DNA from 3 places in the Streptomyces sp. NBC_00009 genome. Region 2 is predicted to be linked to each of the others. Evidence: predicted binding sites of a transcription regulator. Region 2 holds the regulator's gene; each other region holds the start of a gene.

The links. Region 2 encodes HrcA, which represses chaperone genes, less so after heat shock. Its sites were predicted from a motif close to TTNGCACTCNGNNNNNCNGAGTGCNAA; they were not measured.
Region 1: groL (chaperonin GroEL) is a predicted target of HrcA. The motif match lies at 2,514-2,540, and genes of this name have one in related genera.
Region 3: groES (co-chaperone GroES) is a predicted target of HrcA. The motif match lies at 2,243-2,269, and genes of this name have one in related genera.

Annotation. Positions count from the first base shown of each region.
Region 1 covers NZ_CP108312.1:4,335,527-4,339,620, reverse strand. The annotation lists gene OHA58_RS19695 (hypothetical protein) at 1-323, shown strand, start outside; gene OHA58_RS19690 (hypothetical protein) at 377-652, shown strand; gene groL (chaperonin GroEL) at 725-2,350, opposite strand; gene OHA58_RS19680 (cold-shock protein) at 2,670-2,873, opposite strand; gene OHA58_RS19675 (MoaD/ThiS family protein) at 3,293-3,568, opposite strand; gene thrC (threonine synthase) at 3,616-4,094, opposite strand, start outside.
Region 2 covers NZ_CP108312.1:5,346,375-5,350,468, reverse strand. The annotation lists gene OHA58_RS24090 (nitronate monooxygenase) at 1-64, opposite strand, end outside; gene dnaJ (molecular chaperone DnaJ) at 155-1,291, opposite strand; gene hrcA (heat-inducible transcriptional repressor HrcA) at 1,292-2,308, opposite strand; gene OHA58_RS24075 (MBL fold metallo-hydrolase) at 2,430-3,161, shown strand; gene OHA58_RS24070 (DUF3097 domain-containing protein) at 3,196-4,089, shown strand.
Region 3 covers NZ_CP108312.1:3,144,920-3,149,013, forward strand. The annotation lists gene groL (chaperonin GroEL) at 56-1,681, opposite strand; gene groES (co-chaperone GroES) at 1,792-2,100, opposite strand; gene OHA58_RS13910 (polysaccharide deacetylase family protein) at 2,314-3,327, opposite strand; gene OHA58_RS13915 (polysaccharide deacetylase family protein) at 3,327-4,094, opposite strand, start outside.

The sequences.
Region 1 (4,094 bases), 1.0 Mb from region 2:
CGACGACGCAGCTGTCGGAGGACCGGGCCGGCCCGGGCACCGACACCGGGCTTTACGAGGACATCCTGACGCAGGACATCGCGCGGCACGGGCAGGGCCCGGAAGACGCCCTCACCGTCACCCTCGCCTCCGACCCGCCCGAATCCACGATCTGGTACGGCGGCACCGAGGACGCCGACTTCTCGGTCACGGCCCGCGGCACCGATACCGCCTTCTGCCTGCACGTCCATGCGGTGCAGCGGCCGAAGGCGATGGGCTACGACGCCGTGGACTTCACCGTCGACGACGGGAGCTGCCCTGGAAGGACCACCGGGGCGCCTTGACGGCGTCCGGCGCTCCACATGCGCCCGCGCGAGCCGTCCCGCATTCTGAAGTTATGGCTGAGAGCACGTTCTCGAAGATTTCCTGGACCGAGTTCCGTCCCGACCAGGGGCGGCTGACCGCCGGCGCCGTGCTGACCGGCGCCGGGATGCTGGTCTCCGCGGCGGGTGTCGGCCTGCTGGTCTATGAGCTGGTCCGCGCGGGCCGCACCTGGACCGGCAGCTGGGAGGTGCCGCCCGGCGAGCTCGCCGCCCGGACCCTCCACCAGGCGCAGAGCGCGGCGCAGGCCGGGCGCGACGCATGGCGCACGTACGAGGAGCAGGCGGTCTGACAACACGCCGTCGGCCCCCGGGACCAAGTGGTCCCGGGGGCCGACAGAGATGTACTTACCGATCCGTCAGGATCAGAAGTCCATGTCACCGCCCGGCATGCCGCCCGGAGCGCCGCCCGCGGCGGCCTTCTCCGGCTTGTCGGCGATGACGGCCTCGGTGGTCAGGAACAGCGCGGCGATGGACGCGGCGTTCTGCAGCGCGGAACGCGTGACCTTCGCCGGGTCGAGGATGCCCTCGGCGATCATGTCGACGTACTCACCGGTCGCGGCGTTCAGGCCGTGGCCGATGGGAAGGTTGCGGACCTTCTCCACGACGACGCCACCCTCGAGACCACCGTTGACGGCGATCTGCTTGAGCGGGGCCTCCAGCGCGAGCTTCACGGCGTTGGCGCCGGTCGCCTCGTCACCGTCGAGCTCGAGCTTCTCGAAGACCGCGGAGGCCTGGAGCAGGGCCACGCCACCACCGGCGACGATGCCCTCCTCGACGGCCGCCTTCGCGTTGCGAACGGCGTCCTCGATGCGGTGCTTGCGCTCCTTGAGCTCGACCTCGGTCGCGGCACCGGCCTTGATGACCGCAACACCGCCGGCGAGCTTCGCCAGGCGCTCCTGCAGCTTCTCGCGGTCGTAGTCGCTGTCCGAGTTCTCGATCTCGGCACGGATCTGGTTGACGCGGCCCTGGACCTGGTCGCTCTCGCCGGCGCCGTCGACGATCGTCGTCTCGTCCTTGGTGATGACGACCTTGCGGGCGCGGCCGAGCAGGTCGAGACCGGCGTTCTCCAGCTTGAGGCCGACCTCCTCGGAGATGACGGTGCCACCGGTGAGGATGGCGATGTCGCCGAGCATGGCCTTGCGGCGGTCACCGAAGCCCGGGGCCTTGACGGCGACGGACTTGAAGGTGCCACGGATCTTGTTGACGACCAGGGTCGACAGGGCCTCGCCCTCGACGTCCTCGGCGATGATCAGCAGCGGCTTGCCGGACTGCATGACCTTCTCGAGCAGCGGAAGGAGGTCCTTCACGTTGCCGATCTTCGAGTTGACGATGAGGATGTACGGGTCGTCGAGTGCCGACTCCATACGCTCCATGTCGGTGGCGAAGTACGCCGAGATGTAGCCCTTGTCGAAGCGCATGCCCTCGGTGAGCTCAAGCTCGAGACCGAAGGTCTGCGACTCCTCGACCGTGATGACGCCTTCCTTGCCGACCTTGTCCATCGCCTCGGCGATGAGCTCGCCGATCTGGGTGTCGGCGGCGGAGATGGAGGCCGTGGAAGCGATCTGCTCCTTGGTCTCGACATCCTTGGCCTGCTCGAGCAGGGCGGCGGAGACGGCCTCGACGGCCTTCTCGATGCCGCGCTTGAGGGCCATCGGGTTGGCGCCGGCCGCGACGTTGCGCAGGCCTTCCTTGACGAGCGCCTGGGCGAGGACGGTCGCGGTCGTCGTGCCGTCACCGGCGACGTCGTCCGTCTTCTTCGCGACCTCCTTGACCAGCTCGGCGCCGATCTTCTCGTACGGGTCCTCGAGCTCGATCTCCTTGGCGATGGACACACCATCGTTGGTGATCGTGGGGGCGCCCCACTTCTTCTCGAGGACGACGTTGCGACCCTTGGGGCCCAGGGTCACCTTGACGGCGTCGGCGAGCTGGTTCATGCCGCGCTCGAGGCCGCGCCGTGCCTCCTCGTCGAACGCGATGATCTTGGCCATGTGAAGTGGTCCTCCCGGACGGGGTGGAAACGCAAACGGACCGTGCTGGTGCCCGCGACGGACGGCCTGCGTGCCGTGTGGTTCCTTGCCCCACCCGGCCTGCGAGCCTCACCGACCCGATCCAAGTTCTGTCACTCTCACCTTCAGAGTGCTAACGCAATGATTAGCACTCGGCCTAGGAGAGTGCAAGCGCCTCCGGCAGACACGCGGTCCCCGCGGACGGCCTGCGCGGGCCGCGCGTGCACGCACGAGAGGCCCGCACCCCTCGCGGGGTACGGGCCTCTCGGCGTGAGTGTGTCGGTGGCCGATCGCGCCGAGATCAGACGGCGAGCTTGACCATGTCCGCCTGCGGACCCTTCTGGCCCTGCGAGATCTCGAATTCGACTCGCTGACCCTCTTCAAGGGTGCGGTATCCGTCCATCTGGATGGCGCTGTAGTGGACGAATACATCCGCACCACCGTCGACCGCGATGAAGCCGTACCCCTTCTCCGCGTTGAACCACTTGACGGTGCCCTGAGCCATGACTAACTCCCCTATTACTGGCCCTTGCACAGGCCCGCACTTCGCGGACCCGGGTCAGACCTCACGCCCCATTGGTTGGAGGTGTGCGCCGGAACGCGTCGACCGCGGCTGAATGTATCTGCCCAACTGCCCTCTGCAACAGGTCAATCGGACGAGAATTCTGGGCGCGGCAGAGCGGTAATAAGCGGCGGAGTCATTGGATTCCGGGGCAACTCGGGCCCGACAAATGCCACGAACACCCGATAAGGGCGGGGCACTTTGGCTGCTTCTTGTCGGGCGGCGGCCGACTTCATATATGCGCTCGGCACAGGCGCGAAGCTCGCTTCCCAACTCTACCGCGCTCAACCATGCAGAATTGCCCCCTCCGTTTCTCTCGCGGAGGGGGCAATTCAGGTAACGCTGAGTACAGTCGCGGTGGTTCAGCCGCCGGCGACGGCCGGGATGATCGAGACGCCCGCGCCTTCCGGCGTCGCCGTCTGAAGGCCCTGCTCGAAGCGCACGTCGTCGTCGTTGACGTACACGTTCACGAAGCGGCGCAGCTTGCCCTGGTCGTCCAGGACGCGGGCCGCGATGCCCGTGTGGTTCTTCTCCAGGTCGGCGATGACCTCGGAGAGGGTCGTGCCCTCGGCGGCGACCTCGGCCTTGCCGCCGGTGTAGGTGCGCAGGATGGTGGGGATGCGGACGTTGACGCTCATGGGGGCTGCAGCCTTTCCGTGCGGGTGTCGCGGGAGTGCGCGGGTCTTCAGTGGGCGAGGCCCGCGTCGCGGAACGCGTCCAGGCTCGGGCGGATGGTGGCGGTCGCCTGGGACGTCTCGGCGACCGCGTCGAGGGTCTTGAGGCCGTCGCCGGTGTTGAGGACGACGGTGGTGAGCGTCGGGTCGATCAGGCCGGCCTCGATCAGCTTCTTCGTCACGCCGACCGTCACACCGCCCGCGGTCTCCGCGAAGATGCCCTCGGTCTGTGCCAGGAGCTTGATCGCCTCGACGACCTGCTCGTCGTTGACGTCCTCCACGGCGCCGCCGGTGCGGCGGGCGATGTCGAGGACGTACGGGCCGTCGGCCGGGTTGCCGATGGCCAGGGACTTGGCGATCGTGTTCGGCTTCTGCGGCCGCACGACGTCGTGGCCGCCCTTGTAGGCGACGGACACCGGCGAGCAGCCCTCGGCCTGGGCGCCGAAGAGCTTGTACGGCTTGTCCTCGACGAGGCCGAGCTTGATCAGCT
Region 2 (4,094 bases):
CGCCGCCCGCCATGGGTGCCTGCACGATCGGATAGTGACAGAGATCGGTCAGCGTGGGGGACATGACCGCATCGTGCCACGTCCCCCGCACCGGACCGAATCGGCCCTTCCGTCCGGCATGTGCCAGGCGGGGTGCGGGGGACGTCAGGCTCCGTCAGCGCCCGTTGAACGCATCCTTCAGCCGCGAGAACAGCCCCTGCTGCCCAGGCTGGAACTGCCCGGTGGGCCGCTCCTCACCCCGCAGCTTCGACAGCTCACGCAGCACCCGCTCCTGCTCGGCGTCCAGCTTCGTCGGCGTCAGGACCTCGACGTGCACGATGAGGTCGCCTCGGCCGCCGCCGCGCAGGTGCGTGATGCCGCGCCCGTGCAGCGGGACCGACTGACCGGACTGCGTGCCCGGCCGGATGTCGATCTCCTCGAGGCCGTCGAGCGTCTCGAGCGGCACCTTGGTGCCGAGCGCCGCGGCCGTCATCGGAATGGTGACGGTGCAGTGCAGATCGTCGCCGCGCCGCTGGAAGACGGGGTGCGGCAGCTCGTGGATCTCGACGTACAGGTCACCGGCGGGGCCGCCGCCGGGGCCGACCTCACCCTCGCCCGCGAGCTGGATCCGCGTGCCGTTGTCGACACCGGCCGGGATCTTCACGGTGAGCGTGCGCCGCGAGCGGATGCGGCCGTCACCGGCGCACTCCGGGCACGGCGTCGGCACGACCGTGCCGAAGCCCTGGCACTGCGGGCACGGCCGCGAGGTCATGACCTGGCCCAGGAAGGACCGCGTGACCTGGGACACCTCGCCGCGACCGCGGCACATGTCACAGGTCTGCGCGGACGTGCCGGGCGCGGCACCCTCGCCGCTGCAGGTCGTACAGACGATGGCCGTGTCGACCTGGATGTCCTTGGTGGTCCCGAAGGCGGCCTCGTCCAGCTCGATCTCGAGCCGGATCATGGCGTCCTGGCCGCGGCGCGTGCGCGACCGGGGACCACGCTGGGACGCCGTTCCGAAGAACGCGTCCATGATGTCGGAGAAGTTCCCGAAGCCACCGGCGCCGAAGCCGCCGGCCCCGCCTCCGCCCGCCTGCGAGAGGGGGTCGCCGCCGAGGTCGTAGACCTGCTTCTTCTGCGGGTCCGACAACACCTCGTAGGCGGCGTTGATCTCCTTGAACCGCTCCTGTGTCTTCGGGTCCGGATTCACGTCCGGGTGAAGCTCACGGGCCAGCCTGCGGAAGGCCTTCTTGATCTCGTCCTGGGAAGCGTCGCGGCGCACGCCGAGTACGGCGTAGTAGTCCGTGGCCACTTACGACTCCGCCAGGATCTGTCCGACGTAACGTGCCACTGCGCGTACTGCTCCCATCGTTCCCGGATAGTCCATGCGGGTCGGTCCGACCACGCCGAGCTTGGCGACTGCCTCGCTGCCCGAACCGTAGCCGACCGAGACCACGGAGGTTGAGCTGAGTCCCTCATGGGCGTTCTCATGACCGATCCGTACGGCCATGCCCGAATCGTTGACCTCACCAAGGAGCTTGAGGAGCACGACCTGCTCCTCAAGGGCCTCGAGAACGGGCCGGATGGTGAGGGGAAAGTCATGTCCGAAGCGTGTGAGATTGGCGGTGCCGCCGATCATCAGCCGCTCCTCTGTCTCCTCGACGAGCGTCTCCAGCAAAGTGGAGAGCACCGTCGAGACCGTGCCGCGGTCCTCCGCGTCGAAGGACTCCGGCAGGTCCTGCACCAGCTGCGGCACGTCCGCGAAGCGGCGTCCCGCGACCCTGCTGTTGAGCCGGGCCCGCAGATCGGCGAGAGAGGTCTCGCCGAACGGCGCCGGGCAGTCGATCATCCGCTGCTCGACCCGCCCCGTGTCCGTGATCAGTACGAGCATCAGACGGGCGGCGGCGAGCGAGAGCAGTTCCACGTGGCGCACGGTGGACCGCGTCAGGGACGGGTACTGCACCACGGCGACCTGCCGCGTCAGCTGCGCGAGCAGCCGCACGGTCCGGCCGACGACGTCGTCGAGGTCGACGGCGCCGTCGAGGAAGTTCTGGATGGCGCGGCGCTCGGGCCCCGTCATCGGCTTGACCGCCGTCAGCTTGTCCACGAACAGGCGGTAGCCCTTGTCGGTCGGGATCCGCCCGGCGCTCGTGTGGGGCTGGGCGATGAAGCCCTCCTCCTCGAGCGCCGCCATGTCGTTGCGCACCGTCGCCGGTGAGACGCCGAGGCTGTGCCGCTCGGTGAGCGCCTTGGAGCCGACCGGCTCCTCGGTCCCCACGTAGTCCTGGACGATGGCGCGCAGCACTTCGAGCCTGCGTTCACTGAGCATTCGCGCGCACCTCCAGCTGTGTCGTCCGCGGCTGGCACTCGGTGTGGCCGAGTGCCAATGGTCTCCGGGTCAGTGTACGGCCGGTGGGTACGGGCCCGGCAAGGGCGCTAGCGTCGGACCCATGGACGACCTGGACTGGAATGCGGTGGGCTGGGAGGAGCTGTCCGCTCGGGCGGGGCGGGTCCGGCTGCCGGGCTGGGACTGCACGACGGGCCTTGTGGTGGGCGACAGGGCGGCGTTGCTCGTCGACACGGGTTCATCACTTCGTGAGGGTGCGGCGCTGCGGGCGGACACCCGGCGCCTCATCGGCCCGCACGCGCGCGTGACGCATATCGCGCTGACGCACCCGCATTTCGACCACGTTCTCGGCACGGCCGCGTTCGCCGGTGTCGAGGTGTACGGCGCCGCGGGCATCGACACGGTGTTCACGCGGGGCCGCGACGAGCTGCGGGCGTCCGCGGTGGCGCACGGCCTGCCGCACGAGGAGGCGGCCGAGGCCACCGACGTGCTCGTCGTGCCGCACCACCGGGTGTGCGGGGAGTGGACGCTCGATCTGGGCGGCGGACTCCAGGTACTGCTCGCGAACGTGGGCCCGGCGCACAGCGGGCACGACCTGGCGGTCCTGGTGCCGGGCACGCCCGAGGTCGTCTTCTGCGGCGATCTGGTCGAGGAGTCGGGCGAACCGCAGGCGGGCCGTGACGCGATGCCGAGCCGCTGGCCGGCCGCCCTGGACCGGCTGCTGGAACTGGGCGGTGAAGGTGCCGTGTACGTCCCCGGGCACGGAGCCGCGGTGAATGCGGAGTTTGTCCGTGCGCAGCGTGCCGCGCTGGCGGCGCGTTTCGGCGTGTCGTAACCGTACGGCCGTTCGTACTTCTATCGTCTGCGGAATGCTCCCACCCGTCTCCCGCCACCGCCCCTCCAACGAGGGCCCTTCGGGCCCGCAGAGCCGTCTGTACTCCCCCGACTTCACCCCGCCCTGGAAGAAGCAGCAGGCCGCCCCCGAGGTGGCGGCGGACGTGGATCTCGTGGTCGAGGAGGTCACGACCGGGTTCTGCGGGGCGGTCGTCCGCTGCGAGAAGACGGCCCAGGGCCCGACAGTGACCCTGGAGGACCGCTTCGGCAAGCACCGGGTGTTCCCCATGGACCCGCGCGGCTTCCTGCTCGAAGGCCGGGTCGTCACCCTCGTACGTCCTGTGTCTGCCGCGCCCGTGCGTCCCACGCGCACGGCCTCCGGGTCGGTCGCGGTGCCCGGGGCGCGGGCGCGGGTCGCGCGGGCCGGGCGCATCTATGTGGAGGGCCGGCACGACGCGGAGCTGGTGGAGCGGGTCTGGGGCGACGACCTGCGCATCGAGGGCGTGGTCGTGGAGTACCTGGAGGGCGTCGACGACCTGCCCGCGATCGTCGCCGAATTCGCCCCGGGGCCCGACGCGCGGCTCGGTGTCCTCGTCGACCATCTGGTGCCCGGCTCGAAGGAGTCACGGATCGCGGCGCAGGTCACCGGCGAGCACGCGCTGGTCGTCGGCCACCCCTACATCGACGTGTGGGAGGCCGTGAAGCCGTCGGCCGTGGGCATCCGGGCGTGGCCCCGGGTGCCGCGCGGCCAGGACTGGAAGACGGGCGTGTGCCGGGCGCTCGGCTGGCCGGAGAACACCGGCGCAGCCTGGCAGCACATCCTGTCGCGGGTGCACAGCTACCGCGATCTGGAGCCCGAACTCCTGGGCAGGGTCGAGGAGTTGATCGATTTCGTGACGCTGCCCGCGGACCTCTCCCAGGAGTGTTAGGGGCC
Region 3 (4,094 bases), 2.2 Mb from region 2:
GGCCTCGTACGAACAGACGCCGGCGCGACCGGCGCCGCACTAGTTGCTCAGTGCACTAGTGGGAGTGGCCGTGCCCGTGGCCGCCGGCCTCGGGCTCCTCGTCCGCCGGCTTCTCGACGACCAGGGTCTCGGTCGTGAGGAGCAGCGACGCGATGGACGCGGCGTTCTCCAGGGCGGAGCGGGTGACCTTGACCGGGTCGATGACGCCGGCCTTGACCAGGTCGCCGTACTCGCCGGTCGCGGCGTTGAAGCCCTGGCCCTTGTCGAGCTCGGCGACCTTCGAGGTGATGACGTAGCCCTCGAGGCCGGCGTTCTCGGCGATCCAGCGCAGCGGCTCGACGGCGGCGCGGCGCACGACGGAGACGCCGGTGGCCTCGTCGCCGGTCTTGCCGAGGTTGCCCTCGAGGATCTTGACGGCGTGCACCAGAGCGGAGCCACCACCGGAGACGATGCCCTCCTCGACCGCGGCGCGGGTCGCGGAGATGGCGTCCTCCAGACGGTGCTTCTTCTCCTTCAGCTCCACCTCGGTGGCGGCGCCGACCTTGATCACGCACACGCCGCCGGCCAGCTTCGCGAGGCGCTCCTGGAGCTTCTCGCGGTCCCAGTCGGAGTCCGTGTTCTCGATCTCGGCCTTGATCTGGTTGACGCGGCCCGCGACCTCGTCGGAGTTGCCGCCACCGTCGACGATCGTGGTGTCGTCCTTGGTGATGGTCACGCGACGGGCGGAACCGAGCACGTCGAGACCGGCCTGGTCGAGCTTGAGGCCGACCTCTTCGGCGATGACGGTGGCACCGGTGAGGGTGGCCATGTCGCCGAGCATCGCCTTGCGGCGGTCACCGAAGCCGGGCGCCTTGACGGCGACGGCGTTGAACGTGCCGCGGATCTTGTTCACGACCAGGGTCGACAGGGCCTCGCCCTCGACGTCCTCGGCGATGATCAGGAGCGGCCTGGAGCCACCGGCCTGGATGACCTTCTCAAGCAGCGGCAGCATGTCCTGGATGGACGAGATCTTGCCCTGGTTGATCAGGATGTACGGGTCCTCGAGCACGGCCTCCATGCGCTCCTGGTCCGTCACGAAGTACGGAGACAGGTAGCCCTTGTCGAACGCCATGCCCTCGGTGAAGTCCAGCTCCAGACCGAAGGTGTTGGACTCCTCGACGGTGATGACACCGTCCTTGCCGACCTTGTCCATCGCCTCGGCGATGAGCTCGCCGACCTGCGAGTCCTGGGCCGACAGACCGGCGACGGCCGCGATGTCGGCCTTGTCCTCGATCGGGCGGGCGGTCGCGAGGAGCTCCTCGGACACGGCCTTGACCGCGGCGTCGATGCCCTTCTTCAGGGCGGCCGGGGAGGCGCCGGCGGCGACGTTGCGCAGGCCTTCCTTGACCAGGGCCTGGGCGAGCACGGTGGCGGTGGTGGTGCCGTCACCCGCGATGTCGTTGGTCTTGGTCGCCACCTCCTTCACCAGCTGGGCGCCGAGGTTCTCGTACGGGTCGTCGATCTCGACCTCGCGGGCGATCGTGACACCGTCGTTGGTGATGGTGGGAGCGCCGAACTTCTTGTCGATGACGACGTTGCGGCCCTTGGGGCCGATCGTCACCTTGACCGTGTCGGCAAGCTTGTTGACACCGCGCTCGAGGGCGCGACGGGCGTCCTCGTCGAACTTCAGGATCTTCGGCATGGTGCTGTTAGTCCTCTCGAACGAACTGCGCCCCCGACGCCCGGCATGCTGAGAAAAGTCGCAGCTGAGTAGCGGGGAGCCAGGGGCGCAGAACTAAAACAGTGGGTGAATTACTTCTCGACGATCGCGAGCACGTCGCGAGCCGAGAGGACGAGGTACTCCTCGCCGTTGTACTTCACCTCGGTGCCGCCGTACTTGCTGTACAGCACGATGTCGCCGGTCTTCACGTCGAGCGGCAGACGCTCGCCGTTCTCGAAGCGGCCCGGGCCCACGGCCAGGACGACGCCCTCCTGGGGCTTCTCCTTCGCGGTGTCCGGGATGACCAGGCCAGAGGCGGTGGTCTGCTCGGCGTCGAGCGGCTGGACCACAATGCGGTCCTCGAGCGGCTTGATGGCAACCTTGGAGCTGGTGGTCGTCACGATCCGACCTCCCCCTTCGGAGATCACGGGGTTAACTGTCTGAGGTGGCGACCAGGTGGATCCGTCGTCGCGGGTGCCGGACCTGCCCGTCGCTATTGGCACTCTCCAGTGGGGAGTGCCAGGGCCGAGACTATGACTGCGATTAGCACTCGGTCAAGCGGAGTGCCAATTCACTGATGGCGAGTCTTCCGCACGGCCCCTCCGGCCCGTCCGTCACAGGTAGTCCTCGAGCCTCCCCACCGTGAACCCCTGGGCCTGGATACGGCGCAGCAGCCGCGTCGTCGTCCCGGTGAGCGTCGTCCCGTGCGGGCCGTCGCCGTCACGGAACTGGGCCCGGACGATGTCGCCGGGACGCAGCCGGCCCCCGTCCGCGTAACGCAGGTCGTCGCTCCGCACCGAGGCGCGCCACAGGACCACGACGTCGACCCCGCAGGTGGCAGCGGCGCGCAGAGTGTTCTGGTCGTACTCGCCGAAGGGCGGGCGGAGGAGGCGGGGGCGGGTGCCGAAGCGGTTCTTCAGCCGGTCCTGCTGGCCGCAGATCTCGGCGTGCTGTTCGGCGTACGGGAGCGAGGGCAGGACGTGGTGGTTCAGGGTCTGGTTCTGCACGCCCGCGCCGAGGGTCCGCAGCCTGCCGAGGTGGTCGTGGCCGGGGCCCGCGACGCCGTCCGTGAGGAAGACGCTGACGGGCAGCCGCAGGTCGCGGACCATGTCGGCGAAGTGAGGGTCGCGGTCCACGCCGTCGTCGAAGGTCAGGAAGACGACGTGGTCCTTGGTGCGGACGTGGTCCACGACGCGCGGGAGCGCGTGCGGTCCCGGTCCCGCCCCGGCCGCGTGGCGTGCCGGGGGTCTCGGCGCCGGGGCGAGCGGCGCGGAGAGTCCCCAGCGACGGTAGGCGTCCGGGGCGCGGCCGCCACGCGGAGTTGCGCCGTGACGCGCGGGGGTGTGAAGAGGCGCGACGCGCACCGGCCCGCCTCCCGCCCCCGTCTTCCCTGCCCCGAGCCCACCCCACGACCCACTCCCCAGGCCCACGGCCGGCGTGGCCGTAGGTGCCGCGTCGTGCGAATGGCGGACCTTCTCGGCCGCCTTCCTGCTGAGCCGCTCGATCGGGTCCACGGACTGGGCGCACCCGGCGAGCAGCGCGGGTGCGAGGACACCGGCGGCCAGGGCGGCGGCGAGCAGCCGCCGGGGCCCGGTGCGCGCGGGGGCCCGGCGCGCCCGCACGGACATCACAGGTAGTCCTCCAGCCTGGCCACGGCGTACCCCTTGTCGGTCACGTACTTCATGAGCAGGCGGACCATGTCGGGCATGGTGCCCTTCCACTCCTCGCGGCCCCGGAAGTGGGTCAGGATGATGTCGCCCGGGTGCAGGTCCTGGTCCACCTCGCGCCACTCGACGTGGTCGACGTACACCTCTTCGTTCCAGATCGGCGCGTACTTGATGCCGCAGGACTTGGCGGCGCGCAGCGTGTCCCGGTTGTAGTTGCCGTACGGCGGGCGGAAGAGGACGGGCCGCTTCCCGTACTGCTCCTGCATGATGTTCTGCATGCCGCAGATCTCGCGCAGCTGCCCCTCGTAGGACAGGCCGGGCAGATACGGGTGCGTCAGCGTGTGGTTGTTCAGCGAGACGCCGCGGGACTGCATCTTCCCGAAGTAGCCGTAGTCGTCCTTCACCAGGTAGTTGCTGAGGAAGGCGGTGTAAGGGATCTTCAGGTCGCTCATCATCTTCAGGAACTCCGGGTCCTTCTCGGAGCCGTCGTCGATGGTGAGGAACACGACCTTGTCCTTGGTCGGCACGGTCGTGAAGACGGGCGGCAGATCCTCCTGGCCGTCGACCTCGAAGCCCTTACGGGCCCTGATCACGGGCTTCTCGGCGGGCGCGGGCGGCGCGAGGAGCGGCGGCTCCGACAGGCGCCACTTCTTGGCCATCGCGACCCGGGCGGCCTGGGCGGCAGGCATCTTGCCCGCATAGGAGTCGAGGCCGCGGGCGGGCGGCCC